DNA from 3 places in the Oceanobacter antarcticus genome. Region 2 is predicted to be linked to each of the others. Evidence: predicted binding sites of a transcription regulator. Region 2 holds the regulator's gene; each other region holds the start of a gene.

Region 1 (6,111 bases), on a different contig from region 2:
TATGGCGACGTCGGACTGGATGCAGATGGAGCAAGAGCGCGGTATCTCGATTACCACCTCGGTAATGCAGTTCCCTTATCGTGATCGTATGGTCAATCTGCTTGATACGCCAGGACACGAAGACTTCTCGGAAGATACCTACCGTACCCTGACCGCTGTCGATTCCGTATTGATGGTGATCGATGGGGCCAAGGGTGTCGAAGACCGCACCATCAAGCTGATGGACGTCTGTCGTCTGCGTGATACCCCGATTTTCACCTTCATTAACAAGATGGATCGGGAAGTTCGTGACCATATTGAAGTACTGGATGAAATTGAAACCATCCTGAAAATCAAGTGCGCGCCAGTGACCTGGCCAATTGGCATGGGCAAGGCATTCAAGGGGGTGTACAACCTGGTCACTGACACGATTCATGTGTTCAAGCCGGGGCAAGCCAGTATCGTGCCGGACGACGTGCAAATTCAGGGGATTGAATCTGCAGAGGCGCTGGCACTGCTGGGCGAAGAATTGGTGGAAGAACTCATTGATGAAGTCGAGCTGGTACGGGGTGCCAGTTATGAGTTTGATCTGGATGAATACCTCGCAGGCACGATGACGCCGGTATTTTTCGGCACCGCCTTGTCGAATTTCGGCGTACGGGAAATGCTCAATTATTTTGTTGAGTGGGCACCCGCGCCAATTCCGCGCCAGACCAATGAGCGTGAAGTGCCACCAACAGAAGAAAAGTTCTCTGGTTTTATTTTCAAAATTCAGGCCAATATGGATCCGAAGCATCGTGACCGTATTGCCTTTATGCGGGTGTGCTCTGGCGCTTATACCCGTGGTATGAAAATGAAACACACGCGGATTGGCAAAGATATCAAGATTGCCGACGCAGTGACCTTTTTGGCGGGTGACCGTTCGGCGGTGGAAGAAGCCATTTCCGGTGACATCATCGGCTTGCATAACCACGGCACCATACAGATTGGGGATACCTTCACAGAGGGTGAGAACTTGCAGTTCACCGGTATTCCTCACTTTGCGCCAGAACTGTTCAAGCGCGTGCGGCTGAAAGATCCGCTAAAAATGAAGCAGCTGCAGAAGGGATTGCAGCAGCTGTCGGAAGAAGGCGCAACCCAGTTATTTATGCCGGTTAATAACAATGATCTGATCCTTGGTGCGGTCGGGGTGTTGCAGTTTGATGTGGTACAGCAGCGCCTGCGCGACGAGTATAAAGTGGAATGTATTTATGAGCCGGTCAGTGTGAATACTGCCCGCTGGGTGTATTGCACGGACAGTAAAATGCTGGAAGATTTCAAACGCAAGGCAGCAGATAACCTGGCGATTGATGGCGGCGGCTATCTGACCTACATCGCACCGACGCGGGTGAACCTGAGCCTGATTCAGGAACGCTGGCCCGAGGTGGAATTCCGTGCAACCCGTGAGCACTGATTGCTGCCTGACCGCTCCGTAGGGACGCCCTCCGTGGCTGTCCGTAACGGCAACGGTGTATCCGAGCAGGGGCCGGTTCCGGTTTGTTACGGACGAAGCCAATCTGGCGGGCAATAAAAACCCGTCGACAATTTATTTTTTGAGTGGATTATCTTCTGCACTAAAGATACAATCCGCGCCCCTTTATGAAAAGACGGCTCCTTTCTGGCACTTGTGTCGTGACGGCTGATCCGCGACTTGCTGTGTTAAAAACACACAGATGGTTGCGTGGGTAATAACCGTCCTGTAGAATGCCGCCCTCTTTTCTGATCAACATGCCCTTGAAGGCGAGAATTTGATGAAAACTTACAGCGCAAAACCCGAAGCCGTAAAACGTGAATGGTTTGTTGTTGATGCAGCTGATCAGACGCTGGGTCGCCTGGCTACCGAGGTTGCTCGCCGTTTGAGAGGCAAGCACAAGCCAGAATACACACCACACGTTGATACCGGCGATTACATCGTCGTGATCAATGCTGAAAAAGTAAAAGTCACTGGCAATAAAACCAGCGACAAAATGTATTACCGTCACACTGGTTACCCCGGTGGTCTGAAGTCGATCTCTTTCGAGAAACTGATCGACTACAAGCCGCAGGATGTGATTGAGACGGCGGTAAAAGGCATGCTGCCCAAGAATCCTCTTGGACGCGCCATGTTCAAGAAAATGAAAGTTTACGCAGGTAGCGAGCATCCACACACCGCTCAGCAGCCTCAAGAACTGAAGCTGGGAGAATAATATGGCCGTAACTCAATACTACGGTACCGGTCGTCGCAAGACGTCCACTGCTCGCGTTTTCTTGCGTCCAGGTACTGGCTCTATCGTGATCAACAAGCGCACACTGGAAGAATATTTCGGTCGTGAAACTGCTCGTATGGTTGTCCGTCAGCCTCTGGAACTGACTGAGAGTCTGGAGAAGTTTGACATTGTTGTTAATGTTAACGGCGGTGGTGGTAATGGTCAGGCGGGTGCTATCCGTCACGGCATTACTCGCGCCCTGATGCAATACGACGAAACGCTACGTCCATCTCTGCGTGCCGCAGGTTACGTTACTCGTGACGCTCGTGAAGTTGAACGTAAGAAGGTTGGTCTGCGTAAAGCACGTAAGAAGCCGCAGTTCTCCAAGCGTTAAGCTGTTTTTTGCTGATAAAAAAGGCGTCCCTTGGCTTATGTCAATGGACGCTTTTTTTGTTTTTATATCCCTACAGCACGTATGTCTTCCCGGTTGTTTCAAATCCTCAATTTCTTTACTATGTGCGCCGCTCTGCATTCTACGCCGGGTCTGCCGACCGTAGTCCCTCTCAGGCAAACGACCTCGCGGCAGAAAAGAATTTTAATGATGGGAGAAGATGGTAATGAGTCAAGACGGCGTTAATAAAGGTCGGCGCACCCTGTTGGTGGGCGTGACTTCTGCTGTCGGCGCAGTTGGTGCTGGCTTTGTCGCTGTACCCTTCGTCAAATCTTGGGTTCCAAGTGAAAAGGCGAAAGCGGCGGGCGCTCCGGCCAAGGTCGATGTCAGCAAGATCGAACCGGGTTCGATGCTGACTGCCGAATGGCGTGGCAAGCCGGTGTATATCGTGCGCCGTACAGATGCAATGCTGGAACATCTGCCAGAGCATAATGACCGGCTGAAAGATCCGGATAACAGCAACAAGGCTCAGCAACCAGCCTATGCTGACAACATCAGTCGCTCACGCAAGCCTGAAATCCTGGTTTTGCTGGGTGTTTGTACTCACCTCGGTTGTGCCCCCAAATACTTTGGCGAAGTCAAACCTCAGCAGTTTGATGCAAGCTGGCCTGGAGGCTGGTTTTGTCCATGTCACGGTTCCCGTTTTGATCTGTCTGGTCGTGTTTTTCAGGGATCTCCGGCTGCGGCCAACCTGGAAGTTCCGCCGTATAGCTACGAAAGCGCCAGTGTGGTTGTAATCGGTGTGGATGAGGAGAACGCCTGATGAGTAACAAGCAAAATACCTTCATGGGCTGGATTGATGACCGCTTGCCGGTAACCAGTACCTATGAAAAGCATATGTCCAAGTACTATGCACCGAAGAACTTCAACTTCTGGTACTTCTTCGGCGTATTGTCGATGTTGATGCTGGTTAACCAGATCCTGACCGGTGTCTGGCTGACCATGAACTTCACCCCGAGTGCCGAAGCAGCGTTTGCCTCGGTTGAATACATCATGCGAGATGTTGAGTGGGGCTGGCTGATTCGCTATATGCACTCCACTGGCGCTACCTTCTTCTTTATCGCTATCTATCTGCACATGATGCGCGCCATTCTGTACGGCTCGTATCAGAAGCCACGTGAGCTGATCTGGATTTTTGGTATGGCAATTTACCTGGCGCTGATGGCTGAAGCCTTCATGGGTTATGTACTGCCATGGGGACAGATGTCTTACTGGGGTGCTCAGGTTATTATTTCGCTGTTCTCGGTTTTACCTTACGGTAACGAGCTGACTGAATGGATTCGTGGTGACTTCCTGATCTCTGGTGCCACGCTGAACCGTTTCTTTGCCTTGCACGTGGTGGCTGTCCCGCTGGTGATTGTTGGTCTGGTGGTGATGCACCTGCTGGCGTTGCACGAAGTGGGTTCCAACAATCCGGATGGCATCGATATCAAGAAGCTGAAAGACGAAAACGGTGTGCCTCTGGATGGCGTACCCTTCCATCCTTATTACTCTGTACACGATCTGGTCGGCATTGTTGTTTTCCTGATGGTATTTTGTACCGTGATGTTCTTCTTCCCTGAAGGTGGCGGTTTCATGTTGGAATACGCCAACTTTGAACCAGCTAATGGTTTGAAAACTCCTGAGCACATTGCTCCAGTTTGGTATTTTGGTGCGTTCTACGCGATTCTGCGTGCAGTGCCAGACAAGCTGATGGGTGTTGCTGCCATGGGGGCTGCGATTGCCGTATTGTTTGTATTGCCTTGGCTGGATCGCAGTCCCGTACGCAGCTGGCGTTACAAAGGCTGGATCAGCAGAACCTTTATTCTGGTCTTTGCCGTTGCTTTCATCTTGCTGACCTGGCTGGGTACCCAGCCAACCAATGAACTGAACACATTTATGGCTCGTGCTGCGTCGTTTATCTACTTCGGTTTCTTCTTGTTGATGCCTTTCTATACCCGCATGGAAAAAACCAAACCAGTGCCAGAACGCGTAACAGGAGGTCACTAATGAAAACGTTATTTGCATTGATTGCTGCACTGATTCCTGCGGTTGTGATGGCATCCAGTGAAGGTGTGCATCTGGATAAACACCTGACCGACCTGACGGACAAGGCCTCACTCCAGCGTGGTGCCAAGACCTTTATGAACTACTGCATGGGCTGTCATTCGATGGAACACGCCCGGTTTAACCGCATGGCTCGTGATCTGGATATCCCAGAAGAGCTGATGCTAGAAAACCTGGTGTTTGACACCGACAAAAAATTCGGTGCGCTGGCGACCATCGCCATGCGTACGGAAGATTCCAAAGTCTGGTTTGGTGCTGCGCCACCAGACCTGACATTGGTGGCTCGGGTGCGTCGTCCAGATTGGCTGTATACTTACCTGCGCAGCTTCTATGTCGACCCAACACGCCCATGGGGTGTGAATAACACTGTCTTCAAAGATGTGGGTATGCCCCACGTGTTGGCTGACCTGCAAGGTCTCCAGCACAAAGGTACTGCCCCGGTTGCTGTGGGTTATGACACACTGACGGGTCAGGAAATCACCGAAGAGCACGAAGATGTGCTATATCTGGCAGAACCTGGCACGCTGAGTGTTAAAGAGTATGATGACTTGATCTTCGATCTGGTCAACTTTTTGACTTACTCCGCTGAACCTATTGCGGTTGAGCGTGAGAGACTGGGTTGGTGGGTACTTTTGTTCCTGGCAATCTTCTTGGTGCCTGTGTACATGTTGAACAAGGAATACTGGCGCGACGTCCATTAATCGCACTGTATTCTGATGCTAGCCTGGCCGTTTTTGCGGCCGGGCTATCTTTGTTTTTAGGTAATCGAATTTTTTAGCAAGCGAGGAAATTATGGGGGTTGTAGCCAAGCGCTCTACCATGACGTTTTATTCCGATGCCAAGGATCATTTCAGCCACCGTGTACGTATCGTACTGGCTGAAAAAGGTGTCGCCGTCGAAATTATGGATGTAGATCCGGACAATCTGCCCGAAGATCTGACATCCCTGAATCCTTACAACACCCTGCCAACCCTGGTTGATCGGGAGCTGACGCTCTACGAAGACCCGAACATCATGATGGAATACCTCGACGAGCGTTTCCCGCACCCACCGCTGTTGCCCGTCTACCCTGTGGCACGAGCAGAAAGCCGGTTGTGGATCAAGCGCATCGAGAAAGACTGGTGTGACCTGGTGGACAGCATTCTGGCTGGCGGCGACTCTGCAGAGGCTGCCCGTAAGGAACTGACTGAAAGCCTGGTTGGCATTGCACCCATTTTCACCGAGATGTCCTACTTTATGAGTGACGACTTCTCGATTGTGGATTGCTGCGTTGCTCCCATCTTGTGGCGTTTGCCGGTACTGGGCATTGAACTGCCAGAGCGGCAGTGTAAACCGCTGCTGCAATATATGGAGCGGTTATTTGAACGTGAATCGTTTCAGGCCAGTCTGACCGAAGCCGAACGGGAAATG
Region 2 (6,111 bases):
TGCCGGTATCTGTGGCTTCTGGCATCCAACGGCAAAACAGTCCCTGCCCGTTCGATTGGGTCGGCCCGATTTTGCTGTGCCAGCCACGGCCAAACCCGATACCAGTCATCTGAATCAGCAGGAGGGGCAATGGCTGTTGCTCAGCGTCAATGAGCAAGCCGTTGCCTGGATTCGACTGGGCGACAGCGTCAGAAAATCCGCGACCAGCCTGGTCAGAGGTTTGCACCAACGCCAGATAAAAACGGCGCTGCTCACCGGCGACCCCGGTACTTCTGGCCAACTGCTGGCCACACAACTGGGTATCAACGACGTATGGATCGGTTTGTCTCCCGAGCAAAAGTTGCAACAGGTGCGCCTGTGGCAACAGCAGGGAGAACGCGTTTTGATGGTCGGAGATGGCATTAACGATGTGCCGGTACTCGCTGGTGCTGATATTGCGATTGCCGTCAGCGATGCCAGCGACCTGGCCAAAACCAGTGCGGATGCGCTGGTGACCAGCGGACGCCTGGACAGCCTGCTGCAGGCTCTGGACACCGCCAGCTGCACCCGGAAAGTGATATACCAGAATATTGGCTGGGCACTGCTTTACAACCTGCTTGCCCTGCCAGTAGCGGCCGCAGGTTACATTCCCCCCTGGGCAGCAGCCATCGGCATGTCGTTCAGTTCCCTGTTGGTGGTCAGTAACGCCCTAAGGCTGTCCCGGGTATCCAAACCGGATGCAGCCGATGGCCCCCCGCAGGTATAATGCCGGGTTATAACGGCAGCCACTTGCCCAGCATAACGGACATAACATGGATATTATCTACATACTTGTTCCACTCTCGATCGTCCTGATCAGTATCGCCACCCTGATTTTTTTCTGGGCAGTACGTAGCGGTCAGTTTGATGATCTGGAGTCGCCAGCCCACAAAATTCTCTTTGATGACGACCCCGAGGAAACGACGGCCAGCGCTGACAAACCGCCGTCAACAACAATCACCCCACCGCCTGCAGCTGCAGACGCCACATCACCTGACAAATTGTCGTGATTGAACCACTGTCACTGCTCACCGCATTACTGCTGGGCTTGTTTGGTTCCAGTCATTGCCTGGTCATGTGTGGCGGTATTGCGGCAGCCATTGGCAGTCGCTCACAGCATCAACCACTACTAACCGCCTTGGCTTTTAATGGCGGACGAATCACCAGCTACGTAGTGGCTGGGCTGATAGTCTCTGTACTTGGCTTATGGCTGCAGCAACTGAATGACCTGCTGACGCTGGTATTACGCACACTGGCTGCCGTGATGCTAATGCTGATGGGACTCTACATCGCGCGCTGGGCAAGCTGGCTGACCCGGATTGAACAGCTCGGTCAGCACCTGTGGCGTCTGCTACAGCCCGCCACCAAACCATTACTGGCACAACAATCAGTCAGCAGCCGATTTCGTCTCGGATTGCTGTGGGGATGGCTTCCCTGTGGCCTGGTCTACAGTACATTAAGCTGGGTGGCCGCTAATGGCGATCCACTCAAGGGGGCACTGGCCATGGCCTGTTTCGGACTGGGCACACTGCCAGCCCTGTTTGCCAGCGGCCTCGCCGCCAGCAGCCTCAATCGATTACTCAATCACAACATCAGCCGTCGCATCGCCGGACTTTTGCTCATCAGTTATGGATTGTGGACCGCAGCGGCCATCTGGCTATAGTCAGCCAACTGTAATACCTTGACCAATGTCTTGACAGTCACCCTGTGAGCTAAGACCATACGAAAACTAATGGAAAACAGTTGTTCCGTTTGTCACGGAAAACCAGACACGGTGAGCTCAATGAAAACAAACCAAGTTGCACATCCCCCCTTGCGCGGCAATCAGCCCCACTGCCAGACTTGCTCCCTGAACGCTCTGTGTCTGCCACTATCGCTCAGCGACAGTGATATGGAGCGACTTGACGATATCATTCGCCGTGGCCGACCCATTCAGAAAGGCCAGCTGTTATTCCAGCAAGGGGATGACTTCCAGTCGGTATTTGCAGTACGTACTGGTGCCCTGAAAACCTATACCCTGGCCAGTAATGGCGAAGAACAGATCACCGGCTTTCACCTCGCCAGCGAACTGATTGGGTTAGCGGGTTACGATGCCGGTGATTACCCACTCACTGCCAAGGCACTGGAAACAACCACCGTATGTGAAATTCCGGTGCACCAGTTGGAAAATCTCACCGACGAATTACCCGATCTGCGTAAACAGCTGATGCGTACCATGGGTAATGAGATTCGCCACGACCAGAACATGATGCTGCTGTTAAGCAAAAAGAACGCTGAAGAACGTGTGGCCTCCTTTTTACTGGATATTTCCAACCGCTACGCCCGCCGCGGTTTCAGCGCGACCCACTTCCGGCTGCCCATGTCCAGGGTCGACATCAGCAATTATCTTGGTCTCGCGGTTGAAACCATTAGCCGGGTATTTACCCGCTTCCAGAAAAATGCGCTGATCGAAACCCAGGGCAAGGAAATCATTGTGTTGGACATGAACAGTCTTTATGAGATGGCGGGCCTAAGTGCTCATCTCGAATGCGACGACACGGCCACCACAGAATAAACCGAGTAGCAGCAGGCAGCCCGCAACCGTTCGGCAAAACACCGGACATATGTGGCTGCTACTGCTCCGCAGTATCCCACACGCTGACCTTTAACAACCTTCCCTGTCAGCCATAGCTCGGCTGAATCGGATATTCAGCACAGCAACTCTTGCTGACGACAGCCAATCTATTCGCTAGAATTCGCCGCCTGATTTTTAGTCCGTGTTCCATATCAGAACATCCAGGAGTTTCCCAGCATGACTGCCGACGTCATCGATCGCAAAGAACGACTCGAATTCAACAAACTGCAAAAACGTTTGCGCCGTCATGTCGGCAAGGCCATCGAAGACTATTGCATGATCGAGGAAGGCGACAAGATCATGGTGTGTCTGTCGGGAGGCAAAGACTCCTACACCATGCTCGACATATTGATGAGCTTGCAGAAAAGCGCCCCGGTTAACTTTGAACTGATCGCAGTCAATATGGATCAGAAACAGCCGGGCTTTCCTGAGCATGTTCTGCCGGATTACCTGAGCAAGCTGGATGTGCCCTTCCATATTGTCGAAAAAGACACCTACAGCGTCGTCATGGATATTATTCCGGAAGGCAAAACCACTTGCGGTCTGTGCTCACGCTTGCGGCGCGGTACCCTGTACGGCTTTGCCGAACACATTGGTGCCAACAAAATTGCCCTCGGACATCACCGCGACGATATTATCGAAACTCTGTTCCTGAATATGTTTTATGGCGGCAAGCTCAAAGCCATGCCACCCAAATTACTCAGCGACGACAAGAAGCACGTACTGATCCGTCCGCTGGCCTACTGCAAGGAAAAGGATATCGAGGCGTTTGCAGCAGCGCGGGAATTTCCGATCATTCCTTGCAACCTCTGTGGGTCGCAGGAAAACATGCAACGTCAAAACGTCAAAAACATGCTGCAGGAGTGGGAAAAAATCCAACCAGGCCGCAGTGACAACATCTTCGCAGCCATCTGTAACATAGCCCCCTCACAACTGGGAGATCTTAACCTGTTCGACTTTGTTAACCTGCAAAAGCAGCAAGACCAGTCACACCTGGCCACGCGGCTGGATATTGTAACGATCGAATAGCGTCAGCCATTGCACATACACCAATCACCCGTCTGAGAGTGCGGCCACGACTTGAATGGGTAAAAAACAGCCTGCTAGGGTAAACCACCACTCAGATGCCGGGTAACTGCGAATTGGTAATCTCCGGGCGCACCAACACGAATATCAAGTCGGTAACGTCGTCCGTTGACACTATCCTCTGCCTGGCCTTGCAACAGACAATGGTCTTTTTCGAGCTGTGCCACTGGCATCTCCACAGCAACGTCAAACTCCGTTGCCAATTCCTCAATGCTCCGGGTCGAAATCACCTCAGCTTCACTGCCTGCCACCCCAAATCGTATCCACTGTAAATACAGGCCGTGACCGGTTGGGCCACGTGTACGGATCACCCGGACATAGCCACTGCCAGACGCCGATTTCCACGGACAAACACTGACCACGGTATCAATCATCACCGGTAGCCGGTAGATCCCGGCAAAATCGCCAGGGCCAAAGGGTGTTTCCGCGACAACCGCTATTGCGACACTCCAGCACCAGCAAGCCACTATCGCCGACACGGATCTTTGTACACTGCCTGATCTGTTCATAAATCCTCCCTGACCATCAGACTAGCAGCTAAATCAGGTCAGCCAGCGATGAGTGACCTCGTCGGGCTTGTTGTCCCACGCCGGTCGTGAATAAGTCACTGAGAGAATGGCATAGGTCTGTTCTCCCTTTGGCAAACGCACAATCACTTCATCATCCACGTACTTGCCAGCCAAACCACGGGCCAGCGGCGCATCCATACTGATATAGCCATGTTTGAGATCGATTTCATCTTCTCCAACCAGGCGATAACGATAAATCGCTTCGTCCTCAGCCTCCAGTTCAACCCAGGCACCAAAATACACCCGGTTGAGATCTGCGGGCGGGCGATCAATCACGGTCAAAGCTTCGAGGCGTTTCAATAAAAAACGTACCCGACTGTCGATTTGGCGCAAGCGCCGCTTACCGTAAATATATTCGGCATTTTCTGAGCGATCGCCCAGTTTGGCAGCATCGGAGACTTCCTGAGTCACTTTCGGGCGTTCGATACGCCACAAATACTCGTATTCTGCTCGTAACGCCTGCTCTCCCTCTGGAGTAGACAGCAGACTGCGCTGCGGCAGGGGTTGTTTGCCCAAAGAGGCTGACGACGGGGACTTGGAAGGTGCTTTCATACGAAACGATTGGCTGCTATCAAAGTGGTTCAAGCGGATAAAAGTGAATAAATCGGTGCTACCATGCCAAGGGCCGCCACTGGCGACAGATTTATCGTGGCCGTCATGATGGAGCAACATCGACATGACACTTTAGCAGGTTACGACTATCGATGGCTGACTTCTCTATGGTTAAACGCAGTGTCAAAATCATGCTTGGAATTTTGCTGATCATCGTCGGCATTATTGTCACGCCACTGCCTATCCCCTTTGGCCTTATCATGGTATTTATCGGACTGTCGCTGCTGGTTAGTACGGTTCCAAGGGTACGGGAATGGCTACGGCGGCAACGGCATCGTTATCAAGAGTTTTCCGGCCAGCTTAATGCCATCAAAGGCAAGCTGCCACGCTTTGCCCGCAAACTGATTGAAGACACGGATCCTGAGCGCCCCTGACGCGGCAGCCAGACCACAGCTGTGATATTCTGCCGCCATGCTGAACCTCAAACGCGAACAGATCAATCCACCTGACGAAAGCCTGGATACCCTGCAGCAGCTGCTCTCCAGTCAATTGCAGGATGGCCAGTGTCATACCGAATACCAGCTGATCCAGTGGCTCAAGCAGCCGGTTCCCGGCGTTTTCCAGCACGACGCCCTGTCCGACTCGCTGACCCTGTTTCGTTGTCACTTTCTGGTGATGCATTGTTTGTATCGACTGCGGCTGGAATGGCTCGCCCAGCAGGCCGGCTGGCTGAGTATCGAACCTCTGGGGGTGCAGTTACTGCCCTGGGATACCCGCCAGGCGAGCGATAACCAGCAGGTCTGCGAAGCCGATTCGCTGGCACGCTATTACCTGGATCTGACTCACCTCAGTACCGACCGTGAAACCGTCGACAAACTCTTGCGTGGCATCTGGCAACAAACCCTGACACCCGACCAGCGCCGCAACGACCTGCGCTTGCTGGAGCTGGAAGAAGGGGCCAACGAAGCGGATATTCGACGTCAGTATCGACGCCTGGCGATGCGTCATCACCCGGATCGTGGCGGTAACGTCAGCCACTTCCAGGCGCTGCTAGCGGCGTATCAACGCCTGACACTCTGACAATTTACAAGATACGACTCAGGAGAGTACCAACAATTGTACTAATCGTTTGCACTTGAATAACCCACTCGAATAACAACTTGTTGTCATTCACTCTCTTTTTCTCCAACACGATGAGCGTTTTATGAAGTATCTCGCCTTGCTCCTCGGACTGCTGCTGGCTGCCTCAGCCAGATCCGACCTGGTCATTTT
Region 3 (6,111 bases), on a different contig from region 2:
CCGTGGTATAGCCCGGCTGATGGCAAGCGGCACAGCCGCTGGTGTAAAAAAAGGGTCGTCCTTTCCGGACATCGGCATTATCAACATTCCGGCGTGTGGGAACACCCAGATTGCGAGTGAAATTCGTGACCAGGCGCAAAAGATTATCAGGTAGTTCTAATCCCTGACTATTATTTCCATTTCTTTGCTTTTGGCACAGCGGCTGCTGCTCAGTACAGGGCTGGAACGGAAACAGTGGATTACTGATACCAATATCGTTGGCAAATGCGGAAGCAACGATCATATCCATATTGGAGCGATTGGCCTTGTGGCCAAAACGACCCGCTTGCCAGCGTTGGCTTCTGGCGTCCCAAACCCGGTTCTGACGGCCCGAGATACCATCACCGTCGGCATCATCCGGATCGGCCAGAGCCTCCAGATCAGCCTGCGGAATCAGCTCCAGCAACCCCATGCCATGAATCGGCGGCGCGTTTCTCAAGCTGAAACGGGTGTTCGTATCAAACGCGCCATAAGCCACGTAACGCAGATCCAGCTCGGGTTTGCGCAGTGTTATCTGACGGCCATCCGGATATACAAAGGCCTGTTCATGCCATTTCACATAAGCATACGCTTCCGGCGCTACCTGCTGTTGCTCCGCTATAGCGACCGGCGAGGCCTGGCGCAACTGATGCAACAGGGCAATGGACTGGGTTTGTAACTGGTCACCATAAACAGGATCCGGTATCACTCCAGCGTGACTATTGGCCGCCGCAGTCATGGCAGCGGCATCATCCAGCACCACACTCATACGTACCAGTGGCCCAAACAAGGGCGTTTCGGAATCGTCTGGCATCCGGCTTTTACCACCACGAATATGGCAGGCCAGACAGCCGCGAGCGTTATAAATCGGCCCCAGGCCATCACGGGCATCGGTAATCGTCGGTGCCTTGACCCAAGGCTGGTGCGCCAGCGCCCGGCCCGCATAAAACTGCGGCCGCTCGTCATCGGGCAAGTTCGGCGTCACCTTGTCCAATGCCGGAAACGGGATTATCGACGTCGTCGCATCGCCACCCGGCCTGGCTTCAGCAGGATCAGGTGGCGGCACCTCGGTATCGGAACAACCACTGGTTGAAGCCATCAGCACGGCCAGAACACAAACGCCAAAAAGCCGGGACAAGCCCGGCTTATGGTGAAAACAGAGACTGCGCATTACTCAGCCCCTGCTAACAGGTGATCAACCATCGATATTAACACTCAGTGGTTGGATCAGAAGTATCACACTCAGAGGCATCCACATCCACAACCGTTTCGCCGTCAATATCCAGCGCGTCAGCCACATCCGCAATCACCGATGACTGAGCGTTCAATGCCTTGATGGCATCGTAGGCTGGTTCACTGCTGGTCGCTTCAATGATCTGGACGTCAAAAGGCGTACCGGCACGGGCCAGAGTATCGATTGCCACATAAGCCGTTTGAGTCGTGGCCAAAGCCGCTTCCATGCTGCTGGCCAGTTCCGTCAAATCGGCATCAGCCAGATAATCATCAAGACCATAACCGCTGACTGCGTTGGTAGTAACGTCATCTGTGCCATCCAGCGTGCTGTCGTAACCGGCGTATTCACCGTAGTAGCTGTTGGAAACACCCTCGGCATCCAGCCAGATATCACGGTGAGTGTTATCCGAGAAGCAGGAATGTTCGTCTTCCTGAGAGTTGGAAGAAAAGGCAATCTGCATCCGCTCGCCGGCCAATTCACCTTCAGACAAAGTGCCCATCCCGGTGAGGATTTCGGCCAGTTTCTGCTTGGCTTCGTCTTCGGTGCTGATGGTGGTAAAAGCAGTGCGGTATGAAGCGCCTTCGGCCCAGCCGTCACGGACTGTGGTTAAATCGTCGATCAGCTTCTGTACGGCCATTTCCATAAATTTGTGACGACGGTTGGACAAATTGCTGCTGTCGTAAGTGTCGGTCTCAGAGTAACCCTCAGCCAGATCGCTCAGAGGACGATCACCACCTTCCGCGTAGTTAGTAGCGGTATTGGCTTTCACCGCCTCATCACGATCCGTACCATCAGTGGTTTCACCATCATTGTTCAGATCCTGGCCCCACAGCAAGAACTCAATGGCGTGGTATCCGGCAATCACGTCGTGCTCGTCATCAGCGGTGGCGGTATTAGCCAGCAGGTCGGCGCTAATGTCGATGCTGGTATTGCCAATGATGTTATTCGACTGATCTTCCGCACCGGCTGCCGTCAAGGCACCACCACCATTAATACCAGCGGCGTTGGCGGTTACGCCCACCTGATCAGTACCAAAATCCGTATCGTTGGTCTGCACGTAATCGATCAGGGCCTCACCTAATGGCCAGGCATTGATGTCACCTTCCGGGCCGTCTTCCGAGCTGTAGTCGGTGGAGTCAATCGGGCTCAGGCGGAAGCGATAAACTTCGGTCTGCCCATAAGGCTCACGCGCTACCAGCCAGGCTGTTTTGGCGGCAACAAAATTTTCTTCGGTTGGGTTTTCACGGAAGGTTTGCAGCGCAGTCTGTAACTCAATAGCGGTGTCAACGGCATCGCTGTAGGTTGCCAGTGCGATATCCGCATTGGTTTCCAACACTTTACTGACGTTAGCCACGTTAATGACGGCGGTCGCCTGAGCGTCATCCGCATCCGTGGAACTGCTTGAGCTACCACCACCACAGGCCGTCAACATGGACGTTACGGCGATAGCCGCAGCAAGCGAGGTCAATTTCATCATTCAACACTCCTGTCTGAAAATAAGGCAAAGTCGACGGTTTATCCGTCTTACGGAAAACATCCGCACTTACAGTAAAACGGAATAGTTCCGATTGAAGTTGACCGGGATCATATTACTAATGCAAATGATTTACAAATAGACTCGAACTTGCATTACCTTTAGCAACATGATGACTGCGTGGTAGACTCCTAGACAGATTGCAGCAAGACAATCGCAAAGCCATCAACCTGAACATTCCCCAATGGAGCGGGGTGAAATTGGAGCCGTCGTGAGAAAGTATCTAACTGTATTATTGGCGCTATTACTGAGCAGCTGTGGTGGGTCATCCGATTCTTCCAGCCCCGCTTTTGACAGCAAGGAAGCTCTGGGTGAAAGCCTGTTTAACGATGTCAGTCTGTCGTTTAACCGTACCCAGTCTTGTGCCAGCTGCCACGATGTCGCTCAGGCATTTACCGACAGTCGCAAAAACGACAGTGACCAGACCGCCGCTGTTTCCATCGGTGATGACGGTGTTTCACTGGGTGACCGTAACGCCCCCACAGTGACCTACGCCTCACAGACACCCGATTTTCACAACGGCAGCCGTACCCGCTTCAATAGCCAGCAATCCGATTACAGTGGTTGGCTTGGCGGCCAGTTCCATGATGGCCGGGCCACCACCCTGGCCGACCAGGCTGGTGGCCCGCCATTAAATCCGATTGAAATGGGTATGCCGGATCGTGCCAGCGTAGTAGAACGACTGTTAGAAAATACAGACTATATTGCCGCCCTTGAAACCCTTTACGGCACAGACGTATTCGACGCTACCGACACCGCCTATGACGCCATGACCGATGCCATCGCCCGCTTTGAAGCCACCGACGCCTTTGCACCGTTCGATTCCAAGTACGATCGTTCATTACTGGATTCAGATGACCCGGATTATTACGACTATGGCGTCATCTCTAAAGTCGCCTCAGGCAAGGTGCTGTTTTTTTCCCAGCAATTCACCAACTGCGCCACTTGCCACCAGTTGAAACGCCAGAGCAGCAGCGGCGAAACCTTTACTGGCTACGAATACCACAACATCGGCGTTCCCATTAACACTGCCGTCCGCAGTGCCAATGGTTCGACCGATGGCTTTATTGATACCGGTTTGCAATTTAACAACAGCGCCGTCACTGCTGACACGGAAGCCGGTAAATTCAAGGTGCCAACCCTGCGCAACGTCGCCGTCACCGCACCCTATATGCACAACGGTGTATTTAATGAATTAGCCACGGTCGTCAAGTTTTACGACCACTGGCTGACCGGCAGCAGTAACAGCCTCAATCCGGAAACCGGTGTCGCCTGGGCTGACCCGGAAATCAGCGACACGGTTAACCTCACCGAGCTTCAGGACGGCAGCTTGCTCGACGACGACGATGTGGAAGTGCTGGTGTGCTTTATGATGACGCTGACCGATGCCCGCTACGAAAGTCTGATTCCGGATGTCGAGTGGGAAAACTGTGAAGCTGAATAATATCCTCTGGAGCCTGACTCTGCGGAGCCTGATCCTGTGGCTGCTGGCCAGCGCCGCCAGCGCCGATAACTACCTCAGTCAGGAAGCCTTTCTGTCACAGACGTTTGGCGAGCAACAAGCGGCTGCCAAAACCCTGTGGCTCAAGCCCGAACACAAGAATGCCGCATCAAAACTGCTGGGGCATCCCTATTCCGGGCTACGGGTCAGATACTGGCAAGCCGGGGCAACCAGTGCCTGGATTATGGAAGAAATTGGCAAGGAGCGGCCAATTACGATCGGGGTTGTGGTGGTTGACGATACGATACAGTCAGTCTCGGTGCTGGCCTTTCTTGAATCCCGGGGATGGGAAGTCCGCTATCCGTTTTTTACCGACCAGTTTAGCGGTGCCCGGCTGGATGAAACACAGCAGTTAAGCAGCCACATTGACGGCATTACCGGTGCCACATTGTCGGTACGTGCCGTCACCAATGTCGCCCGTCTGGCGCTGTACCTTGCAGAGCAAACCGGGGTCAGCCACAATCAGGCCGCCAGCAAGCCCTGACCCACCCCGACGACACCCGATTACAGGCCCTGTTTTGAAACTCGTTCCCTTTCTGATTCACTGGCATCGCCGCAGCGGTTTGATTATTCTGCCGGTGATCCTGATGCTGGCGATCACCGGCATCCTGATTAATCACAGCCAGTCTTTGGGCTGGGCCAAGACACCGGTTTATTCGTCCTGGGTGGCCTGGCTGTATGGCATCCATGACACGGATATTGATCAAGGCTTCGCAACTGGCAAGCACTGGGTCAGTCAGGTTGGTAATAGCCTCTATCTGGATCAAAGCCCGATTGGCCATTGTGAACAGCCGTTATTGGGCGCGCTGCGTTGGCAAGAAACCATCGCCCTGCTGTGTAACAATCGTATTGCACTGTATCTGCCGGATGGTCAACTGGTTGAAGAGTTGACTAATCTGCCGGTTCAGGCCAGCGCGATTGGCACCATGGCGATAGCCACACACCATTCTCCAAACAACACCTCGAACAACACCTCGAACAACACCTCGAACAACACGCCAGAGAATGGCTCCCTGCTGCTGCAGGCAAACCCACCCTATTACCTCGACAACAACAGTTGGAGTTGGCAGCCTGACCGCTCTGATCTGACCGCCGACTGGGCCACACCCGAATCGCTCCCCCAAGAACTGACAGCGCAACTCAACAGCGACAAGCCGGTGCCAGGTATCACCCGCGAGCGATTGCTCCTGGACTTGCACAGCGGTCGCCTGTTTGGGCGCATTGGCGTATGGGTGGTTGATGCGGTCAGTATTGTGCTGATTTTTCTGGCGCTGAGCGGTACTTTCACCTGGCTAAAGCGTATTTGGTTAAAACAGACCGGGTTAAAACGTACCGGGCAGCAGCACAACCCACATAAACGCCCGCATCCGCCCGCATCGTCTTCTCATCAACACCAGCAAAAACCGACGCGGCGCTGACGCTGATTGGCCCACAAGGATACCGGACTCATGATGCTTGAACTGCTGACACCTGCCGATCTGTCGCTGACATCGGCGCTCGTCCTGATTGCGTTTGCCGGTTTCACATCGTTTATGACGGCCGCTGTCGGCATCGGCGGTGGCCTGTTGTTACTGGCGGTGATGGCTTCTCTGGTCCCCGTCAACGCACTGATTCCGGTGCATGGTCTGGTGCAGCTGGGCTCAAACGGCAATCGCATGTTGATGACCTTTCGACATATCGACTGGGCCATGCTGCGTTACTTCAGTATCGGGGCAGTACTCGGTGCTGGATTAGCCAGTGTGGTTGTGGTGCAGCTGCCGCTCTACCTGATTCAATTTGCGGTGGCGGGTTTTATTCTGTTTCTGGTGTGGGGGAACAAGCCGG

What was found. The regulator FNR, encoded in region 2, switches genes on or off when oxygen is low (the NO sensors DNR and NnrR bind a similar motif). The targets are predictions, from matches to a motif close to TTGATNTANATCAA.
Positions count from the first base shown of each region.
Region 1: a site for FNR is predicted at 2,629-2,642, ahead of petA (ubiquinol-cytochrome c reductase iron-sulfur subunit). Genes of this name have one in related genera too.
Region 3: a site for FNR is predicted at 2,827-2,840, ahead of WG929_RS03765 (cytochrome-c peroxidase). Genes of this name have one in related genera too.

Region 1 is NZ_JBBKTX010000033.1:22,699-28,809, reverse strand. Features, by position in the region: gene WG929_RS19285 (peptide chain release factor 3) at 1-1,432, shown strand, start outside; gene rplM (50S ribosomal protein L13) at 1,770-2,204, shown strand; gene rpsI (30S ribosomal protein S9) at 2,206-2,598, shown strand; gene petA (ubiquinol-cytochrome c reductase iron-sulfur subunit) at 2,822-3,418, shown strand; gene WG929_RS19265 (cytochrome b) at 3,418-4,644, shown strand; gene WG929_RS19260 (cytochrome c1) at 4,644-5,402, shown strand; gene sspA (stringent starvation protein SspA) at 5,494-6,111, shown strand, end outside.
Region 2 is NZ_JBBKTX010000002.1:145,606-151,716, reverse strand. Features, by position in the region: gene WG929_RS02325 (heavy metal translocating P-type ATPase) at 1-745, shown strand, start outside; gene ccoS (cbb3-type cytochrome oxidase assembly protein CcoS) at 792-1,028, shown strand; gene WG929_RS02315 (sulfite exporter TauE/SafE family protein) at 1,025-1,681, shown strand; gene fnr (fumarate/nitrate reduction transcriptional regulator Fnr) at 1,802-2,572, shown strand; gene ttcA (tRNA 2-thiocytidine(32) synthetase TtcA) at 2,810-3,661, shown strand; gene WG929_RS02300 (hypothetical protein) at 3,736-4,227, opposite strand; gene greB (transcription elongation factor GreB) at 4,261-4,959, opposite strand; gene WG929_RS02290 (PGPGW domain-containing protein) at 4,992-5,273, shown strand; gene WG929_RS02285 (DNA-J related domain-containing protein) at 5,311-5,919, shown strand; gene WG929_RS02280 (polysaccharide deacetylase family protein) at 6,044-6,111, shown strand, end outside.
Region 3 is NZ_JBBKTX010000003.1:185,800-191,910, forward strand. Features, by position in the region: gene WG929_RS03755 (di-heme oxidoreductase family protein) at 1-1,189, opposite strand, end outside; gene WG929_RS03760 (imelysin family protein) at 1,227-2,729, opposite strand; gene WG929_RS03765 (cytochrome-c peroxidase) at 2,998-4,230, shown strand; gene WG929_RS03770 (FMN-binding protein) at 4,217-4,771, shown strand; gene WG929_RS03775 (PepSY domain-containing protein) at 4,806-5,705, shown strand; gene WG929_RS03780 (sulfite exporter TauE/SafE family protein) at 5,736-6,111, shown strand, end outside.